DNA from 2 places in the Marinobacter sp. C1S70 genome. Region 2 is predicted to be linked to the other one. Evidence: riboswitches for the same ligand, from Rfam matches in the RefSeq annotation. Region 2 holds a riboswitch; the other holds the start of a gene.
What was found. A riboswitch is a leader RNA that binds a small molecule or an ion and turns the genes downstream of it on or off. The one in region 2 is predicted to bind cobalamin.
Positions count from the first base shown of each region.

Region 1: another riboswitch for cobalamin. It lies ahead of Q669_RS12965 (ribonucleoside-diphosphate reductase subunit alpha); the one in region 2 lies ahead of Q669_RS18385 (TonB-dependent receptor domain-containing protein).

Region 1 covers NZ_AXBW01000041.1:1,351-10,235, forward strand. Annotated here, with positions in the region: gene Q669_RS12940 (CLCA_X family protein) at 589-1,362, opposite strand; gene Q669_RS12945 (2-hydroxyacid dehydrogenase) at 1,401-2,411, opposite strand; gene Q669_RS12950 (LysE family translocator) at 2,561-3,154, shown strand; gene Q669_RS12955 (helix-turn-helix transcriptional regulator) at 3,116-3,973, opposite strand; gene Q669_RS19545 (ribonucleotide-diphosphate reductase subunit beta) at 4,034-5,092, opposite strand; gene Q669_RS12965 (ribonucleoside-diphosphate reductase subunit alpha) at 5,120-7,882, opposite strand; cobalamin riboswitch at 8,013-8,202, opposite strand; gene Q669_RS12970 (DUF3047 domain-containing protein) at 8,308-8,885, shown strand, end outside.
Region 2 covers NZ_AXBW01000084.1:158,191-167,075, forward strand. Annotated here, with positions in the region: gene Q669_RS18375 (FecCD family ABC transporter permease) at 1-237, opposite strand, end outside; gene Q669_RS18380 (cobalamin-binding protein) at 307-1,197, opposite strand; gene Q669_RS18385 (TonB-dependent receptor domain-containing protein) at 1,224-3,032, opposite strand; cobalamin riboswitch at 3,187-3,396, opposite strand; gene cobD (threonine-phosphate decarboxylase CobD) at 3,421-4,485, opposite strand; gene cbiB (adenosylcobinamide-phosphate synthase CbiB) at 4,482-5,429, opposite strand; gene cobT (nicotinate-nucleotide--dimethylbenzimidazole phosphoribosyltransferase) at 5,556-6,614, shown strand; gene Q669_RS18405 (histidine phosphatase family protein) at 6,619-7,218, shown strand; gene cobU (bifunctional adenosylcobinamide kinase/adenosylcobinamide-phosphate guanylyltransferase) at 7,202-7,732, opposite strand; gene Q669_RS18415 (putative nucleotidyltransferase substrate binding domain-containing protein) at 7,873-8,885, shown strand, end outside.

The DNA of each region.
Region 1 (8,885 bases), on a different contig from region 2:
GAACCAAAAGCGGTACGCTTTTGGTGTCCGGTTGACCGCCTGGTTAAGGGCCGGTTACCCGTGGTTTTGTTTTGGCACACGATTCCGAGTGCCTACTCCCGATACCTTGCAGCAACTCGACCCATTGCGCCAGGAACCAGAGCACCGTATGACCGGATTTGCCCAGCGGATTCGACGGATTGCCCCGCGACCTGTAAACAGATTACCGGCCAAAACCGTTGCCCGACTGAGGGCTGTTTTTTGCCTGCGGGCAACCATTGAAACCGGAGCCAAACACCATACCCAAGAACACGACAGCCAGGCCTTTAACAGCTAATTATACGAACTCGTTCGTATAACACGCATTCGTATAACTCCAAAACTCTCGGCCCGCTCAAACCCCAGCTTCACCTATAAAATCAGCAGATTACCTGAACCCACCACGGCTACCGCCGGAGTTATACGCCCGTGTTCGAGCCACCCCTGCTCCATGTTGGGGGCGTATAACTCCGCCCGCCCTGTTTTTCCTTTTCAAACTTATCAGAAGGTTAGCAACAATTTCCGGAGCCTGCCCGGGGTTTTGCGAACGCGTTCGTATAACTCCGGTTTTTAGGCCGGTTTTTGCTGCAACGCGCGGCCCAGGGAATGGAAATAGGTTCGGAAGGCGGCGTTTATCCGGTCGCGCTGTTCGCCCTGTGGATATAGCCCCAGGCGGGCTTCTTCGCTCTCTTTGGTGCCTTTCACAAGAAAGGCATTCTTCACTGCAGCGTCCTGAATAAAGGCTTCGAAGGCTCGGGCACAGAGTTCTTCTGGCTGGCTGTAGTAGTGCACGCCGGCGGCCTTGTCGGCTATTGCGGAGTTCTGGAACAGGGGGCTGGGGTTTTGGCCGGTATCGTCCAGCAGGATGACCTGGTAGCAGGCTTGCAGGCGCTGGTTCAGCGGGTGCTGGATGGCGTCCTGGCAGGTGAGCCATTGGCGGGAGGCGAACTGGCCCCGGGGTATGTTGGAAAACAGTTTGTCGCCGATGTAGTGGTCGAAGGCATGAAACCATTCGTGGGCGATGCTGCCGGGGCCGGCGTTTTTGGCCAGGGCGAAGCTGCGGGTGGCGGGGGTGTAATGGGCAGACACCCCGGGGCGGCCGCCAATGCCGTATTGCAAAGCCAGGGTACCGCGCAGGGAGATCAGGCTTTCTGTGCCGCCGAGGATGGTCATCAGGTCGCACAGAGCGTCGTAGAAAAGCGCAGCGCTGCGCTGTTTTTCAGGCTCGGTTACCCAGCGGCCAATCTCGACGGATCGAAACTGGAACCGCCGGCGCACGTCTAAAAAGCTGACCGGTGCCCCGGCGCGGTGGTCGGGGCCGGTTCTGTAGAAGGGTCTGGGCATGGCGGCATTGTACGAAGGCGCGGGCGGCTTGTCTCAGTTCAGGTGCTGCCGTTGGCGGCCAGCACCCGGTTGGCGCATTCGCCGCCGGTTTCCAGGTCCGTCAGGTTGCTGAGTGTGGTGTGTGCAATGCTTTCCAGGGCGTTGCGGGTGAAAAACGCCTGGTGGCCGGTGATGACCACATTCGGGAATGTGAGCAAACGGGCGAACACGTCGTCTTTCAGCACGATATTGGAGAGATCTTCGAAGAACAGGTCGCTTTCTTCCTCATACACATCCAGCCCCAGGTAGCCCACCTGGCCGGATTTCAGGCCTTCGATGATGGCGGCGGTGTCCACCATGGCGCCCCGGCTGGTGTTGATCAGCATCACGCCTTTTTTCATTTTGGCCACGGCCGCGGCATCAATCAGGTGATGGGTGTCCGGGGTGAGCGGGCAATGCAGGGTCACAATGTCGGCTTCCCGAAACAGTTCGTCCAGGCTCACATATTCCGCGCCCAGCGTTTGCGCCTCCGGGTTGGCGTGCAGGTCGTAACACAGCACGCGGCAGCCGAACCCGCGCATGATGCGCACCACTTCCACACCAATCTGGCCGGTGCCCACCACACCCACGGTGCGGCCCCGCAGATCGAACCCCAGCAGGCCGTCGAGGGCAAAGTTGCCATCACGAATGCGGTGGTAGGCCCGGTGGATCTGCCGGTTCAGGGTGAGAATCAGGGCCACGGTGTGTTCGGCCACCGCATAGGGGGAATACGCCGGTACCCGCACCACGGCGATGCCCAGGCGTTCGGCGGCTTTCAGGTCGACGTTATTGAACCCGGCGCAACGCAGGGCCACGGCCCGGGTGCCACCGGCGGCCAGCTGTTCCAGTACGTTGGCGTCCACCAGGTCGTTCACGAACACGCATACCGCGTCGAAGCCTTTGGCCAGTGCCGCGGTGGCCGCATTCAGGCGTGGCTCCAGGAACACCAGTTCATGCTGGTGGCTGGCCTGGTTCGCCTGTGACAGGAACTGTTCGTCGTAGGGTTTGGTGCTGAAAACCGCCACTTTCATGGGATTGGCCTCATCCGGTCTGGGTGGGTACGGGGTTCTTCAAACATAAATCAAATGCCCGGCGGCGAGCCACCGCAATTTTGTTCAATACCGGTAATAGAGCCCCGTGCACACTGGGCGCCTCCGTTGGTTCACAGAGTGCTGATGCTATGAGTCTGTCTATTATCCTGCCGATGTCGGCCTTTGCCCTGGTGGCTTCGGTATCGCCGGGGCCGGTCAATCTGGTGTGCCTGAGCAGTGGCACACGCTATCCGGTATCTCAGGGCCTGGTGTTTGTCACCGGGGCCACTCTTGGCTTTATCGCGCTGTTTATCGCGGTGGGCATGGGCCTGAATTCGCTGTTGGAACACGCGCCCGGGTTTGAGCGCTGGTTGAGCTGGGCTGGCGTCGCCTTCCTGCTGTACTTGAGCTACCAACTGGCCACCGCTGATGGCCATCTCAGTGAGGATGAGGCACGCCCGGCCCCCGGCTTTGTCACCGGCGCCCTGATGCAATGGCTGAACCCCAAGGCCTGGCTTGCTTCGGTGGCGGGTATCAGCGCGTTTACCGAGGGCGGCGACAGCACCCTGCTCTGGCTGTTTGCGGGGCTGTATCTGCCCATTTGCTGGCTGTCGCTGGCCAGTTGGGTGTATGTCGGGGTCGGGCTTCGCCGGCTGGTGCAGCAGCCGCGAATCCTGCGCGGGTTCAACCGGGTTCTGGCGCTGTTACTTGCCGGAAGTTGCGTGTTCCTGTTGCTGGACTGAGGGCTGGCGATACTGGTTCGGGGTGGCCGCCACCACGCGTTTGAAGGTTCTCTGGAAATGCGCCTGGTCGGCAAAGCCGGCGTTGAGGGCCGCGTCGGCAATACTCACGCCACGTTTCAGTTCGCTCTGCCCATGCTGTATGCGGCGGTTGATCAGGTAGGCGTGGGGCGTTAACCCGTAGCTTTGCCGAAACGCCCGCACCAGATGCCCCGGGCTGTAGCCACTGAGCCGGCACAGGTCGTCCAGCGATACCTCGTCGGTACAATGGCTGTCCAGGTACTCAGCCACCGCGGCCAGGGTGCCCGAGGGGCGCGGAATGCCCCGGGCCGGCGCTTCCGCCAGGCTCTGCATCAGGTCCAGCAGATACTCGGCAACCCGGCTCTGCTTTTCCAGCAGATCCCGGCCCGGGTCCAGCAGGCAATCGGCTATGGTGCAGTAATCCTGGTACTGGCGGGGGTCGGTGATCACTGCCGTGTCCAGGTCCTGCCAGTGTTCGCTGGGCAGCAGGCCCGCCTCAAATCTGAGCCGGGTCAGCCAGGCGGTATCCACATACAGCATCAGATACGCCCAGGGCTGGTTATCAATGGGGTTGCAGGCGTGGGGCCATTCCGGGTTCATCAACACCAGCGTGCCGGCGCTCACGTGGTGCTGGTCGGTGCGGTACAGGAACGTGCTTTCACCGCCGGTTATGGCGCCGATCGACCAGTGCCGATGCGTGTGCAGGGCATAACAGACCTCGCGCCCATCCGCGACTTTGCGCAGTTCCACATGGGGCATGCGGGCGTCGCGCCAGAAGATGGGTGTGCGAGGGTCGGTCATGGTGGTTGCCTCAAAGCGAATCGGCCAGGCCGGTGCGTATGGCACTAGCCTAGCAGAAACTTACCACTCCAGCTGCGCGCCGGTCTGATACTCAATCACCCGGGTTTCGAAGAAATTCTTCTCCTTGCGCAGGGTGGCCTGCTCGTCCAGCCAGGGCGACACGTTCTTCGCCCCCGGGAACGGTTCTTCCAGGCCCACGGTGCGGGCCCGGCGGTTGGCGACAAAGCGGAACTGTTCGCTGTGGTATTCCGCCGAGTAACCCAGAATCGGGTCCCGCAGCACGTAGTTGGCGTAGGCCATTTCCGCGGCTTCGGATTCGTCCCACATCTCACGCACCGCTTTCGGGTCCAGGGTGATTTTCTCTTCCTCGAGAATCTGGTTCACCACTTTCAGGCCGAAGGAGAAGTGCATGGCTTCGTCCCGCAGGATGTACTGCAACTGTTCGCCCGTGCCCCGCATCAGGCCCCGGCGCTGCAGGGCGAAGATGGGGCTGAAGCCGTTGTAGAACCAGCAGCCTTCGAACACGGCGGCGAAGAACAGGTAGGACATCACGAAGTCCTGCAGCTCGTCCGGGTTGCGCAGGTTCATGTCGGAGCGCATGGCGGCGTCCAGCCGGCGGTTGGCCAGCTGGATTTTGCCGTTGATCTCCGGCACCACGCGGTAGCGGTTGTAGATCTCGCTCTGGTCCAGGTTCAGGGTTTCGATGCAGTGCTGGTAGGTCCAGGTGTGCAGCGCTTCCTCGTACACCTGGCGGGCCTGGTAGATCTGCAGTTCCGGCGCGCTCATCTTCTCCATCACCGCCAGGCCGATATTGCGCATGGCGAGGATGTCGGAGGTGGTCAGGTACGCCAGCACGTTCTCGTACACGTGTTTTTCCGCCGGCGTCAGCCGGTGGTGGTAGTCGTGAACGTCCTGCGCCATGTTCACGTCCAGCGGCGTCCAGTGGTTCTTGTTGGCGTTCATGAAGTACTCCCAGGCCCAGGGGTACTTGAACGGAGCCAACTGGTTGATGTCGGTCTCGCCGTTAATCACCCGCTTGTCGTCGACATTCACGGGCGCCGGGCCGCCGGTGGCGGCGGCAGTGGTTTGCGCTTTTGGTTCGTCGTCCCAGTCCAGCATGTGGGTGCCTCCCAAATAAGTAAATGGTTACTGACAAGCTTCGCAGTCGGGATTGTCGATGCTGCACACCTGCGGCTGTGGCGCCGACACCGGCGCGGTCTTCTCGGCGCCAGTGGCCCCCAGGGAGCGCAGGTAGTAGGTGGTTTTGAGGCCACGCTCCCAGGCCAGCTGATACAGGGCATCCAGCTTCTTGCCGCTGGGCTCGGCCATGTACAGGTTCAGGCTCTGGGCCTGGTCCAGCCATTTCTGGCGCCGGGCCGCCGCTTCCACCAGCCAGCGCGGGTCAATCTCGAATGCGGTGGCGTAGCGGGCCTTGAGCTCGGCGGGGATGCGGTCGATCTGCTGCACGCTGCCATCGAAGTATTTCAGGTCGTTCACCATCACGTTGTCCCACAGGCCTTCGGCCTTGAGATCACGCACCAGCGAGGGATTTACCACGGTGAACTCGCCGGACAGGTTCGATTTCACGAACAGGTTCTGGTACGCCGGTTCGATGGACTGGGACACGCCCACGATGTTGGAAATGGTCGCGGTCGGGGCAATGGCCATCACGTTGCTGTTGCGCATGCCGTTTTTGGCAATCAGCTCCCGCACCGGGGTCCAGTCGAGGCGGCTGTTGGTATTGAGCGACAGGTCGCCGTCCCGGCGGTTGTCCTTCAGCAGGCCCACCGAATCCATCGGCAGGATGCCCTGGCTCCACAGCGAGCCGTCGTAGGTGTCGTAGGCGCCCCGCTCACCCGCCAGCGTGGCGGAGGCACGCAACGCGAAGTAGCTGAGTTGCTCCATGGCAGCGTCGGCAAATTCCACCGCTTCCGGGCTGGAGTACGGCAGGCCCAGCTGGTACAGGGCGTCCTGGAAGCCCATCAGGCCCAGGCCCACCGGGCGATGCTTCAGGTTGGAATTGCGCGCCTGCGGCACGGCGTAGAAGTTAATGTCGATGACGTTATCGAGCATGCGCACGGCGGTGTTCACGGTGCGTTCCAGGCGCGTGACGTCCAGCTCGCCATCCTTGATGTGGGCAGCCAGGTTCACCGAGCCCAGGTTGCACACCGCAATCTCATCGGCGCTGGTGTTCAGGGTGATTTCGGTACACAGGTTGGAGCTGTGCACCACGCCCTGATGCTGCTGCGGGGAGCGCAGGTTGCACGGGTCCTTGAAAGTGATCCAGGGGTGACCGGTCTCGAACAGCACGGTCAGCATCTTGCGCCACAGCTGTTTGGCCGGAATTTTCTTGAACAGCTTGATCTTGCCCTGCTCGGCCAGGGCTTCATAGTGCTGGTAACGCTCGCGGAAGGCGTTGCCGTACAGGTCGTGCAGATCTGGCACATCGCTGGGGGAGAACAGGGTCCAGTCGCGGTCTTCGCGCATGCGTTCGATCAGCAGATCCGGCACCCAGTTGGCGGTGTTCATGTCGTGGGTACGGCGGCGCTCATCGCCGGTGTTCTTGCGCAGTTCCAGGAACTCTTCGATATCCAGGTGCCAGCTTTCCAGATAGGCACAGACCGCGCCCTTGCGCTTGCCGCCCTGGTTCACGGCCACGGCGGTGTCGTTGACCACTTTCAGGAACGGCACCACGCCCTGGCTCTGGCCGTTGGTGCCCTTGATGTGGGAACCCAGGGCCCGCACCGGGGTCCAGTCGTTGCCCAGACCACCTGCCCATTTCGACAGCAGGGCGTTATCGCGAATGGCCCCGTAAATGCCTTCCAGGTCGTCGCCCACCGTGGTCAGGTAGCAGGACGACAGCTGGGAATGCCGGGTGCCGCTGTTGAACAGGGTGGGCGTGCTGGCCATGTAATCGAAACTGGACAGCAGCTCATAGAATTCGATGGCGCGGGCGTTGGGGTCGTCCTCACGCAGTGCCAGGCCCATGGCCACCCGCATGAAGAACACCTGGGGCAGTTCCAGGCGGGCCTTGTTCCAGTGCAGGAAGTAACGGTCGTACAGGGTTTGCAGGCCCAGGAAGCCGAACTGGAGATCGCGCTCCGGTTTCAGGGCGTTGCCAAGGCGTTCCAGGTCAAAGGCCGCCAGGGCTTCGTCCAGCAGTTCGTAGCGAATACCGGCGTGAACAAAGGCGCTCAGGGCCTGTGGATAAATCTCTGCCAGCGGAAAACTGTGGGGCAGGTCCAGGGCTTCCGCTGTTTCCAGCCGGAGCTGTTCCAGCAGCAGGCGGGCGGTTACGGCGCTGTAGTCGGGTTCCCGTTCAATGCGGCCCCGGGCGGTCATGATCAGGGCAGACAGGACTTCGGTCTCTTCGATGCCGTCGTAGAGGTTGCGCAGGGCGTCTTCCACCAGCGAATCGCCGTTGATGCCGTCCAGGCCGGTGGCGGCCTGTTCCACCTGCTGCTTCATCAGGCCCAGGTCCAGCGGGGCGATGCTGCCATCGGCTTTTTTCACGGTCAGATGCGGGTGCGCTTCCAGCGGCTCGTCCACGGCGCGCTGGCGGGCGTGTTCTTCACGGTACAGCACGTAGGCCCGGGCCACTTTCTGCTCTTCGGCCCGCATCAGGGCCAGTTCCACCTGGTCCTGGATGTCTTCGATGTGCACCTTGCCACCGGCCTTGAGGCGGCGGCTGATGGCCTGCACTACCTGTTCGGTAACCCGGTGCACGGCGTCGTTGATGCGGGCGGAACCGGCTGCCTGGTCCCCTTCCACCGCCAGGAAGGCTTTGGTCACCGCCACACTGATTTTGGCCGGGTTGAAACTCACCAGGGTGCCGTTTCGTTTGATAACTTGCAGGGATTGGGTATCGGTCGCGGGGGCCGGGGGTTCGGCAATGGCAGTGGCTGTCATGGTGCTCTCCTGAATTCGCGTTGGTTCCGTTTCACCCTCGCGAACGCAGTGGCACACCTTGCCCCGAATACGGGCAGGCCTGACCAATCTGCTCACCCTTGAATCGCGAAGGTGCAGTCCAGAAACCCATGGGGGGCTTCTGATCCCTGGCAGGTCTTCGGACTCAGGGGCGTGAACCTTTCAGCTCTGCCTAACGTGGCGACTTCCCGGCTTGCGCCAGTGTCATCTTGCCACGCTCGTTCCCCAATACCGCTGCGCGTCAGTTCCGGATTCTCACCGGATTCCCGACTACCTCAATGATCAAGCTTTGATCACAATATATGGTAGTTAACCAAGGACACGGTCACTATATAGGGCCGAATGCGCCAAGACAAGGCACTTTTTGCAACAGAGCCTGTCCATCTCCAGACCACCGGATTTGAGGAATGAATGTGAGAATTTCGCTGCTTTGGGCCAGTACCCTGACGCTCGGTCTCGCCGCCAGCCCGGTGTGGGCAGAAACAGACCGGCTAACCCGGTTCTCCACCATGGCCTCACTGGAAGACGGCTGGGAACCTCTGACCTTTCCGAACATTGAGACACATACCCGCTACACCCTGGAAACGGAGGACGGCCAGCAGGTGGTCCGTGCCGACGCAGACGCGAGCGCCTCCGGGCTGATTGCCCGTGTTGAGCTGGTGCCCGGCGACTCGCTTACGCTGTCATGGCGCTGGAAGGTGTCGAACATCTACGAAGCCGGCAACGCCCGCGAAAAGTCCGGTGATGACTACCCTGCCCGCATCTACGTCGCCTTTGAGTTTCAGCCGGACAAGGCCGGCTTTTTTGAACGGGCCAAGCGCAAGACCGTGGAAGTGCTGTTCGGCGAGACCCTGCCCGGCAACGCCCTGAACTACATCTGGGCCAATCAGCTACCAGAGCAGAGCATGGTCGCCAACGCCTACACCGACAAAACCATGATGATTGCCGTCAACTCGGGGCCGTCGCAGGTGGGCGAATGGGTGAC
Region 2 (8,885 bases):
AGCGGCGCCGCCGGACAGGCCCAGAACATAGGGATCGGCAAGCGGGTTACGCAGCAATACCTGCATCAGGGCCCCGGCCACGGCCAGCAAACCTCCGGTGGCAAAGGCCGACAAGGTTCTGGGTAGCCGGAGTTCAAGGATCAGCGTGCGCTGGAGATTCGAGCCTTCACCCAGAAACACCGACAGCACATCAGCAGGTGATATCGCCACGCTGCCAACACCGACCGAGATCACCATGGCCAGCACGCCGGCCAGAGCCAGCACCAACAGTGGCAAAGTGATCGGCCGGATCACGCAAGGGCTCCATTAAGGTCGCCGGTCACGGGCCACCTCCAGTTTTTCACAAAACAGGCGCGTACCTTCGAGCATTCTCGGTGTTGGTCGCTGTACCAGAGATGGCGGGATAAAAAACAGGTTGTCCCGCTCTGTGGCGGTCAGGCTCGGGAATGACTGCCATCGAGTCAGCCAGTGGCGGTTTTCCTCCCCCATCCCGCCAGCCAGGATAGCCTCGGGATTGGCCGCAATAACGGCTTCGGCACTGATTCTGGGCACCAACCTCTCCAGATGGCCAAACACGTTGTCACCACCACACAGCTCAATCATTTCACCAATCAGATGGTCACGGTTGACCGTCATCAAAGGCTCATCCCACACCTGATAGAACACCGGTACCGTGTCGGCACCTGAAAACCTGGCTCGCAGGTCTGTAATGCCTTTGCGAAATCGGTCCGCCTCGGCAAAACCCGCGGCTTCGGTACCGGCCAAGATAGAGAGACGCTCGATGGTGTCAGACACTGCCTCAAAACTGCGGGGCTCGATGGAGAACACAGGCACACCCATCTCTCTGAGTGTCGCCAACTGCTCGGTCGGGTTACCGGTTACCCAGCCAATCACTAGATCCGGCTCCAGTTGCAGCAAGCGTTCCATATCCATGCGGGTGTGGCTGCCAACCGAAGTCACTTCTTTGGCGGCCGGGGGGTAGTCACTGTAGGCGACCACTGCAACGACCTGATCGCCGGCTCCGGCAGCCCAGGCCAGCTCGGTAGCCCCGGGGGAAAGCGCGGCAATCCGTTGTGCCGGTTGCTCAAGGCAAATCTCTTTACCCAGATCATCCGTGGCACAGACCGGCGATGCCAGGGCGGGGAATGCCAGCAGCATCCCGCCCAGAATCAAAGCCATTGCCTTCAGATCTGCCACAGAGGCCTCCCCCGGTTTAACGGTTATTATCGGATATCGTAACGCACGGTCAGCATGGCAGTGCGGCCGGCTGCAATGTAGTCCAGGTCATTCTGCCGATCATAACGAGCGGTGCTGTATTCCTTGTCCAGCACGTTAGCCAGCGTCAGCCGGGTTGACCAGTCAGGGGCAAAGCGCCAGCCCGCCCGCAAGTCCAGAGTAGCAAAACCGGGCAGTCTGTCGTCGTTGGCACGGTCATCGTAACGATAGCCTTCGGCCACCACTGTGCCACCGAAGTCCCAGGTACCAACGCGCTTACTCAGGTCAAGACGCAGGGTTTTGCCACTCCGGCGCTGGAGTCGGTTTCCGGTTTCCCGGTCTTCCGGGTCCAGCAGCGTCAGAGCCGCATCACCGCGCCAACCATCCCGCTCAAAACCAGCGCTGAACTCGGCACCACGGATTCGGGCTTCATTGACGTTCATTGGCGTCCACAAGCCACTGGGGGTCGGGCTCCAGGCAATCAGGTTGTCCACATCCAGCTGGAACAGCGCTGCATCCCAGAACCAGGTCTGATAGTGGCCACTGGCACCCAACTCCACCGTTCCGGACTCTTCTGCCTCCAGGTCCGGGTTGGCTCCGGGGAAATACAGATCGTTGAAGGTGGGTGCCCGGAAAGACGTACCATAACTGATCCGTACTCGGTGGGATCGATCCAGAGCATGGCCAAGGGCAATGCCACCGGTTTCATTTTTGCCGTAGGCTTCGTTGTCGTCACCGCGCACACTCAGTTGAAGGTCGGTTGGGCCGAAGTTCAGGCGCAACTGGCTGTACAGGGCGGTGTTGGTGCGGCTGGTCTCGGCGTAATCGGTGGTACCGCTGACTTCGTCAGTCATTAACTCTGCCCCTACCACCAGCTCATGGACATTCCAGGTAAAGGTGTTGTCCCAACGCGCTGCCCGTGAACGGGTATTGAAGGTGCTGTTGAATGTGGGCGTAACGTTGTCGGTTTCGTCCCGGGATTCAGAGAACTGAAGTGAATGACGCCAGTAGTCACTCACCGGGGTTTCCAGCCCGAAGCCGATGGTGCGAATCATGAAATCAATTTCGCCGCCTTCGTATTCAGTGTTGCCCTCGCTTTGCACCATCACCAGGCTGGCTTCTCCGCCGGAGTCCAGCTCATGGACGACACGTCCGATACCGGCGGTGTTGCGGAAGCCCCGGTCGTCACCATCGGTGATCACTGCTGTACCGTCGGTTTCTTTATGCAAACCACTCAGGCTGAAACGGGTATTTCCAGCGCGGGCAGCAGCACCGGCACTGCCTTTCTGCGTGTTGAAATTGCCTGCACCGACTTCTACCCAACCTGCCGGCGTGTCTTCCGGGTCCAGCGTAAAAGCCTGCACAACGCCACCGACAGCATCGGAACCGTAAAGTGAGCTCCGGGCGCCACGGACAATTTCCACCCGCTCAATCAGTTCAACGGGAAAGTACTGCCAGGAGGGACCACCGGATGTGGCCGAACGCAGGCGCACACCATCAACCAGCAGCAGCGTGGAGTCGTTGGCGGTGCCGCGGGTGTAGACACTGGTGGTTTTTCCGAAGGAACCGTTGCCGGTCACGTTGATGCCGGGTTGTCCTCGCAGCAGCTGGGTGAACTCTGAGGGGCTTTGCTCGCGGATATTTTCTTCGTCGATGACCGTAACTGATGACAGGCTTTCACCCGCAGTCAGAGGCCCAAGGGTGGCGGTAACGACAATCGGTTCCAGCTTGCGTTCATCCGACGCTTCATCGGCGGCAACAGCAGGCAACGCCAGTGGTAATAGCATCAGGGCGGGAAGGGCTTTGGCAGTACTCATAGCTTCACTCACGTTTCACCGCACGCACCCGTACGGTCGATCAATTAACTGCGGAGGAAGACAGACTGCTCAGACGGGGGTGGAGGGCGTGTCAGTAAATGCGAGCCAGGTTCACCCACCGCCGTCGCCCTCCGCAACGTCTGGTGTCCGGAACCCAAGGTTCCGCCTTTCAGGCCGGTCTCCGGGCTTACAGGCGGAGCCTGTGCTCCGGGGCAACCACCTTCCCATGCCATTGGCACAGTGGCGTACTGGATTGCCTTTCACCTGATTACCGTTGCGGGGGCAGCGCCGGAATGTCACCGGCTTCCCGTTTCACTGCAGGCACTCCTCCGGACTATCGCCAGCCTGGACAAAATGCATACAGCACCTGAAATCGCGGGCAAGACTATCAACCAGGGTGGGGGTGGTCAATGAGATATGTTAATTCAGACAACGCACCCTCCAGCCGTTGCCAACCGGTTTCATCCGGTGGCAAACCGAAACGCAGGGCTGCGGGTGTGTCAAAACGCCTGACCAGAATGCCGCGGCAAGCCAGTTGGTCAGCAATGCCCGCTGCGCGGGGATGTTGAACCGTTCTGAAGAGCAGGGTGCCGGTGGGGGACGACATCCCATATTGTCTGAGCAGGCCGTCCATGCGCAGTCTGGCCGTTCGCAGGCTGGCACGAGCCTCCACCTGCCAGGCCCGGTCTTGCAGTGCCCTGGCCATCAGGTACCGGGCCGGACCGCTGACCGTCCAGGGACCAAGTTCGTTCGACATCTCGCACGCCAGACCAGGGTCGGCCAGGACCGCACCGGCACGGAGACCGGCCAGCCCGAAAAACTTGCCCAGCGAGCGCAACACAATCAGCCCCGGAGCGCCCGCCCACGGGTCCAGGCCGAAGCCCGGCTCGCCCTCAATAAACGCCTGATCCAGCACCAGCCAGCCATCACGCTCGCGCAGCCGCTCGTGCCAAAACCGTAAACGGGCAGGATCCATCAGCTGCCCGGTCGGATTATTCGGCTGTATCCAGACCACTACATCCACAGAATCCAGCCATGCCAGCTCCGCTTGCATTGTCGCCTGTTCAGGAATCGCCACCACGTCGAAACCCGCTCGCCGCCAGGCATGACCATGCTCACGATAACCGGGCATGGGCACGGCCACCCGACCGAAACCATGCTTACGGGCACGAACCGCTGGCAGGGCCATGATCGCCGCCTGGGAACCCGCTACGGGTAGGCAGCAGGCACGCTCCGGCGCCCCGGCCCAGATACGGATAATCTCTTCCAGCCCATCTTCCGGCTCCGGCAGCCGTTGCCATACCTCCGCCGGAATTGCCGGAACCGGCCAGGGCACAGGATTAATACCGGTGGAGAGATCCAGCCATTGTTCCGGAGGAATGCCCCAGTGCTGAGCCGCTGCCCTCAGGCGACCTCCATGCTCCGGCAAATCAGCACCATCGAACGCTGTCACCCGATACCTCCTGACCAGAACGCATTCAGACTTGCGGCCAAGGCCAACAACACCAACAGCCACAACATCACGCCACGCTGAACCAGGGAAATCGCGCCCTCCACGGTTTGCGCCGTGGCGCCTTGCCCGCTGCCCAGCAGCGGTCGCTGCTTCACGCCACCGGAATAAGGCGCCGGGCCGCCCAGTGTGACACCGAGCGCGCCCGCTCCTGCTGCCATCACCGGGCCGGCGTTCGGACTGTCCCAGGCCCTGGACTGTTCACGCCAGCATTTCACGGCCAGCCGGGTATTGCCCAGCAACGCATAGGTCAAGGCAGTTAGCCGGGCAGGCACCCAGTTCATAGCATCATCGAGCCCGGCGGCGCAGCGCCCGAAATACAGATATCGTGGCGTCCGGTAGCCCCACATGGCATCCAGCGTATTCACCAGCCGGTGCAAAACCAGTCCGGGCAAGCCAGCGACCAGATACCAGAACACGCTTGAAAACACCGCATCCGCACCGTTTTCCAGCATGGATTCCGAGGCCGCGGCGGCAACGCCTTCGTCACTCAACACTGCAGCATCCCGACTGACAATTCGGCCAACCGCCAGCCGGGCCCTGGCACCATCCCCGCACGCCAACGCAGTCGACACCGCCCGGCCATGTTCCGCCAGCCCCCTTAATGAAATGGCAAGCCAGACACCGGCCACCTGAGTGAGCAGCCACAGCCAGCCCTCCAGCAGGAATTGCAGAAAAATTGCCAGTACGACGGCTGGCATGACCGCTACCAGGGTCGCCAGCACCCCCAGCAAGAGGCTTTGCGCCGGGAAAGTCTGCTGATCATTCAGGCGTTGCTCCAACAGGGATGCCCATCGACCGAAGCCCACCAGCGGGTGCCACCGACGGGGCTCACCCATCAACCAGTCCAACAAAACCGCCGCACCGCACACCAGCACTGCAACCACAAACGTATCCAAAGCCGGTCTCCCTGATTCAATTGCCGGCAAGTCTAACCGACCGGTCACGAAACTTGACAGCCTTGCCTCCCGGTTAGACCATCCTCGGTTTTCCGCCCACAAGGACCCATCGCCATGGCACTGCCCGACAGCTGGCTCACGTCTCCCCCACGGCCCTCGGTTCAGCACACAGCGCTTGCCGCCGAGCGTCAGCAGGTGCTCACAAAGCCACCCGGCTCTCTCGGGCAGCTGGAACAGCTCGCCATCAGTCTGGCGGGCCTGCACGGCACCGACAGACCCAGCGTTGATCCGGTGCGAATGGTGGTGTTTGCCGGCGATCACGGCGTTTGCGCTGAAGGCGTTTCCGCATTTCCTCAGGCTGTCACCGCCCAGATGATCGCCAATTTTGCCAGCGGCGGCGCCGCCATCAGCGTGATGGCCAAGGAACTCGGTGCCAGTCTGGAAGTGGTCAACCTGGGTACCGTTGGTGAAGTACCGGAGTTACCCGGCGTCATAGATCAGATTATCGCGCCTTCCACGGCCAACATGGCAGAATCACCGGCCATGTCCTCGCGCCAGCTTGAATCCGCGCTATCCAGTGGCGACGAAGCCGCCAGGCGTGCCGCAAACGTTGGCAGCCGCCTGTTTATTGGTGGCGACATGGGCATAGGCAACACAACCAGTGCTGCAGCACTGGCCTGTGCCCTGCTGGGGCAGCAGCCCACCACCCTCGTTGGCCCGGGCACAGGGCTGAACTCCGAGGGCGTTGCCCGCAAGGCGAGGGTGGTTGAAAACGCGTTGCAACGGCATGGTCCCGACCGTGATCCGCTGATGGTACTGGCCTCTCTGGGAGGCTTCGAAATAGCCGCACTGACCGGCGCCATCCTGGGCTGCGCCGCGCGCCGGATCCCGGTTCTGGTGGACGGTTTTATTGTCTCAGTCGCTGCACTGGTGGCCGTGCATCAACAACCGGCTGCGCGCGAGTGGCTTCTGTTTGCGCATCGGTCAGCCGAACCCGGCCACAGTGCCGTGCTGGAGGCACTTGATGCCTCGCCGCTTCTGGATCTTGGCATGCGCCTGGGCGAAGGCAGTGGCGCCGCCGTTGCCGTTCCCCTGTTACGCGCCGCCTGCGCGCTGCATAACCGGATGGCCAGTTTTACCGACGCTGGCGTCAGTGGCAAAGCGGAAGAATAGCCCTATGACCACCACAGTAATCGACCTGATACGCCACGGCGAACCGGAAGGCGGCCAGATGTTCCGGGGCAGTAAAGACGACCCCTTGAGCGACACCGGGTGGCAACAGATGATAGCTGCCATCGCCGAGGGTGATCGGTGGGACGCCATCGTCAGTTCACCCATGCAACGATGCCAGCGTTTTGCCCAGCAACTGGCCGATGAACACAGAATTCCACTGCATATCGAAGAAGATCTCCGGGAGATCGGCTTTGGTGAGTGGGAAGGGTTGACCGCTGAGCAGATCCAGGAGCGCTATGGGGATCATCTTAACCACTTCTGGCAGGACCCCATCAACTTCCTCCCCCCCGGCGGTGAGGCTGTGACGGATTTCTACCAGCGCACTATTGACGGTTTTGATCGATGGCAGCAAACACTTGCCGGCAAACGGGTCTTGGTGGTCTGCCACGGAGGCGTGATCCGCATGGTGCTGGCCAATGTATTGGGCATTCCGCTGGAGAGATCATTCACCGGCTTTGCCGTGCCTTACGCCTGCCGCAGCCGGATACAGGTGGACCAGTCCGAATTCGGTGTGTTTCGCAGCCTGATCAGCCACCAGCCTTGAGGGTAAGTGGCAAACCCGCCACGGCCATCACCACCTCATCACAACGCTGGGCCAGGGCCTGATTGAGCCAGCCCAGCTCATCCGCAAAGCGACGGGTCAGCGGATCCATGCCGATGGTCCCGAGCCCCACTTCGTTGGTCACAATGACCAGGGAGCCAGGATAGACCTCAACCGCCTCAAGAAAGGCCGCCCGTTCGGGCTGGAACAAGGCGCCGTCGGCAAACAGCAGATTGCTCAGCCACAGGCTCATACAGTCCACCAACAGCAACGGCGGTTCTCCCGGGCCGCTGGCATACTCTGATAATACCTGACCCAGGCGCAGCGGCTCTTCAGCAAGCTGCCAGTGGTCCGGCCGCAGTTCCTGGTGACGCTGGATACGCAGTGCCATTTCATCATCGCCTGCCGTCGCGGTCGCCACATAAACCACGTCGTTACCGGTCGCTTTGGCCCTTTGCTCAGCCAGCCCGGTCTTACCGGAGCGAATCCCGCCGGTTACCAGTAACTTGTTGACCATAAACCTTTCTCCAGCCCGCCCCATTCCGGTGCCAAGGTACACCAACCGGACAGACAACTGCTATAGTTTGGCCAGACTCCGGAAACGGCGGCACCGCAATCGCCGGCTTCAGAACAAGACCGATTAACCCTGGAGAGCCCATGCAGGCCGAGCTGCTCGACATCCGCAACCACATCGCCCAACACGCTCCCTTCGACGAAATGCCCGAAGAACTGCTCGACCGCATCGTCACTGGCATCGAAGTGGCCTATTACCGGGCCGGCACCCAGATCCTTGAGCTGGGCCAGCAGAACTACTGGTTGCACTACATCCGCAGCGGTGCGGTGGAAATCTTCCGGCGTTCGGGCGAGCTTTACAACCGCATCGGTGAGGGCGAAATCTTTGGCCAGTTTGGCCTGCTGCGCAATCAGAAAGTGCGCTTTCCGGCCAAAGCCATCGAAGACTGCCTGATCTACAAAATCCCCTACGAGACCTTCCAGCATCTGTGGGAAAACGACGAGAACTTCGCGGATTTTGTCGAGATTGAAGACCACAGCCGTCTGCGTTCGGCGGTCTCGCGCCGGCACAAATCCAACGAACTGATGTCCGCCAAGGTCACCCGGCTAATCGCCCGCGAGCCAGTCTCTGCCCCAACCACCGTCCGCCTTCAGGAAGCCGCCCGGATCATGACCGACAACGGCGTGTCGGCACTGCTGCTGATGGACGAAAGTGGGGATTCGCCCCGGCTCAAGGGCATCATCACCGACCGGGATCTGCGCACCCGGGCGGTCACCAACGCACTGCCATCAGAAACCCCCATCAGCGAGATCATGTCCGAAGGGCTGATTACCATCAGCGCCCGCAGCTACATCTTCGAAGCCATGCTTACCATGCTGCACAATAACGTGCACCATCTGCCAGTGATGGAAGACCATGAAGTGCGTGGCGTAATCGCGCTGTCCGACATCGTCAAATACGAGAGCCAGAGCAGCTTGTACCTGGTGAGCAACATCTACCACCAGAACGACGTCAAAGGCCTGAAGAAAATCAGCCGCGAAGTGCGCGACAGCTTCGTGCGCATGGTGAATGAAGACGCCAATTCCCACATGATCGGCAGCGCCATGGCTGGCATCGGCCGAAGCTTCAGTCAGCGCCTGTTGGAGCTGGGCGAGGA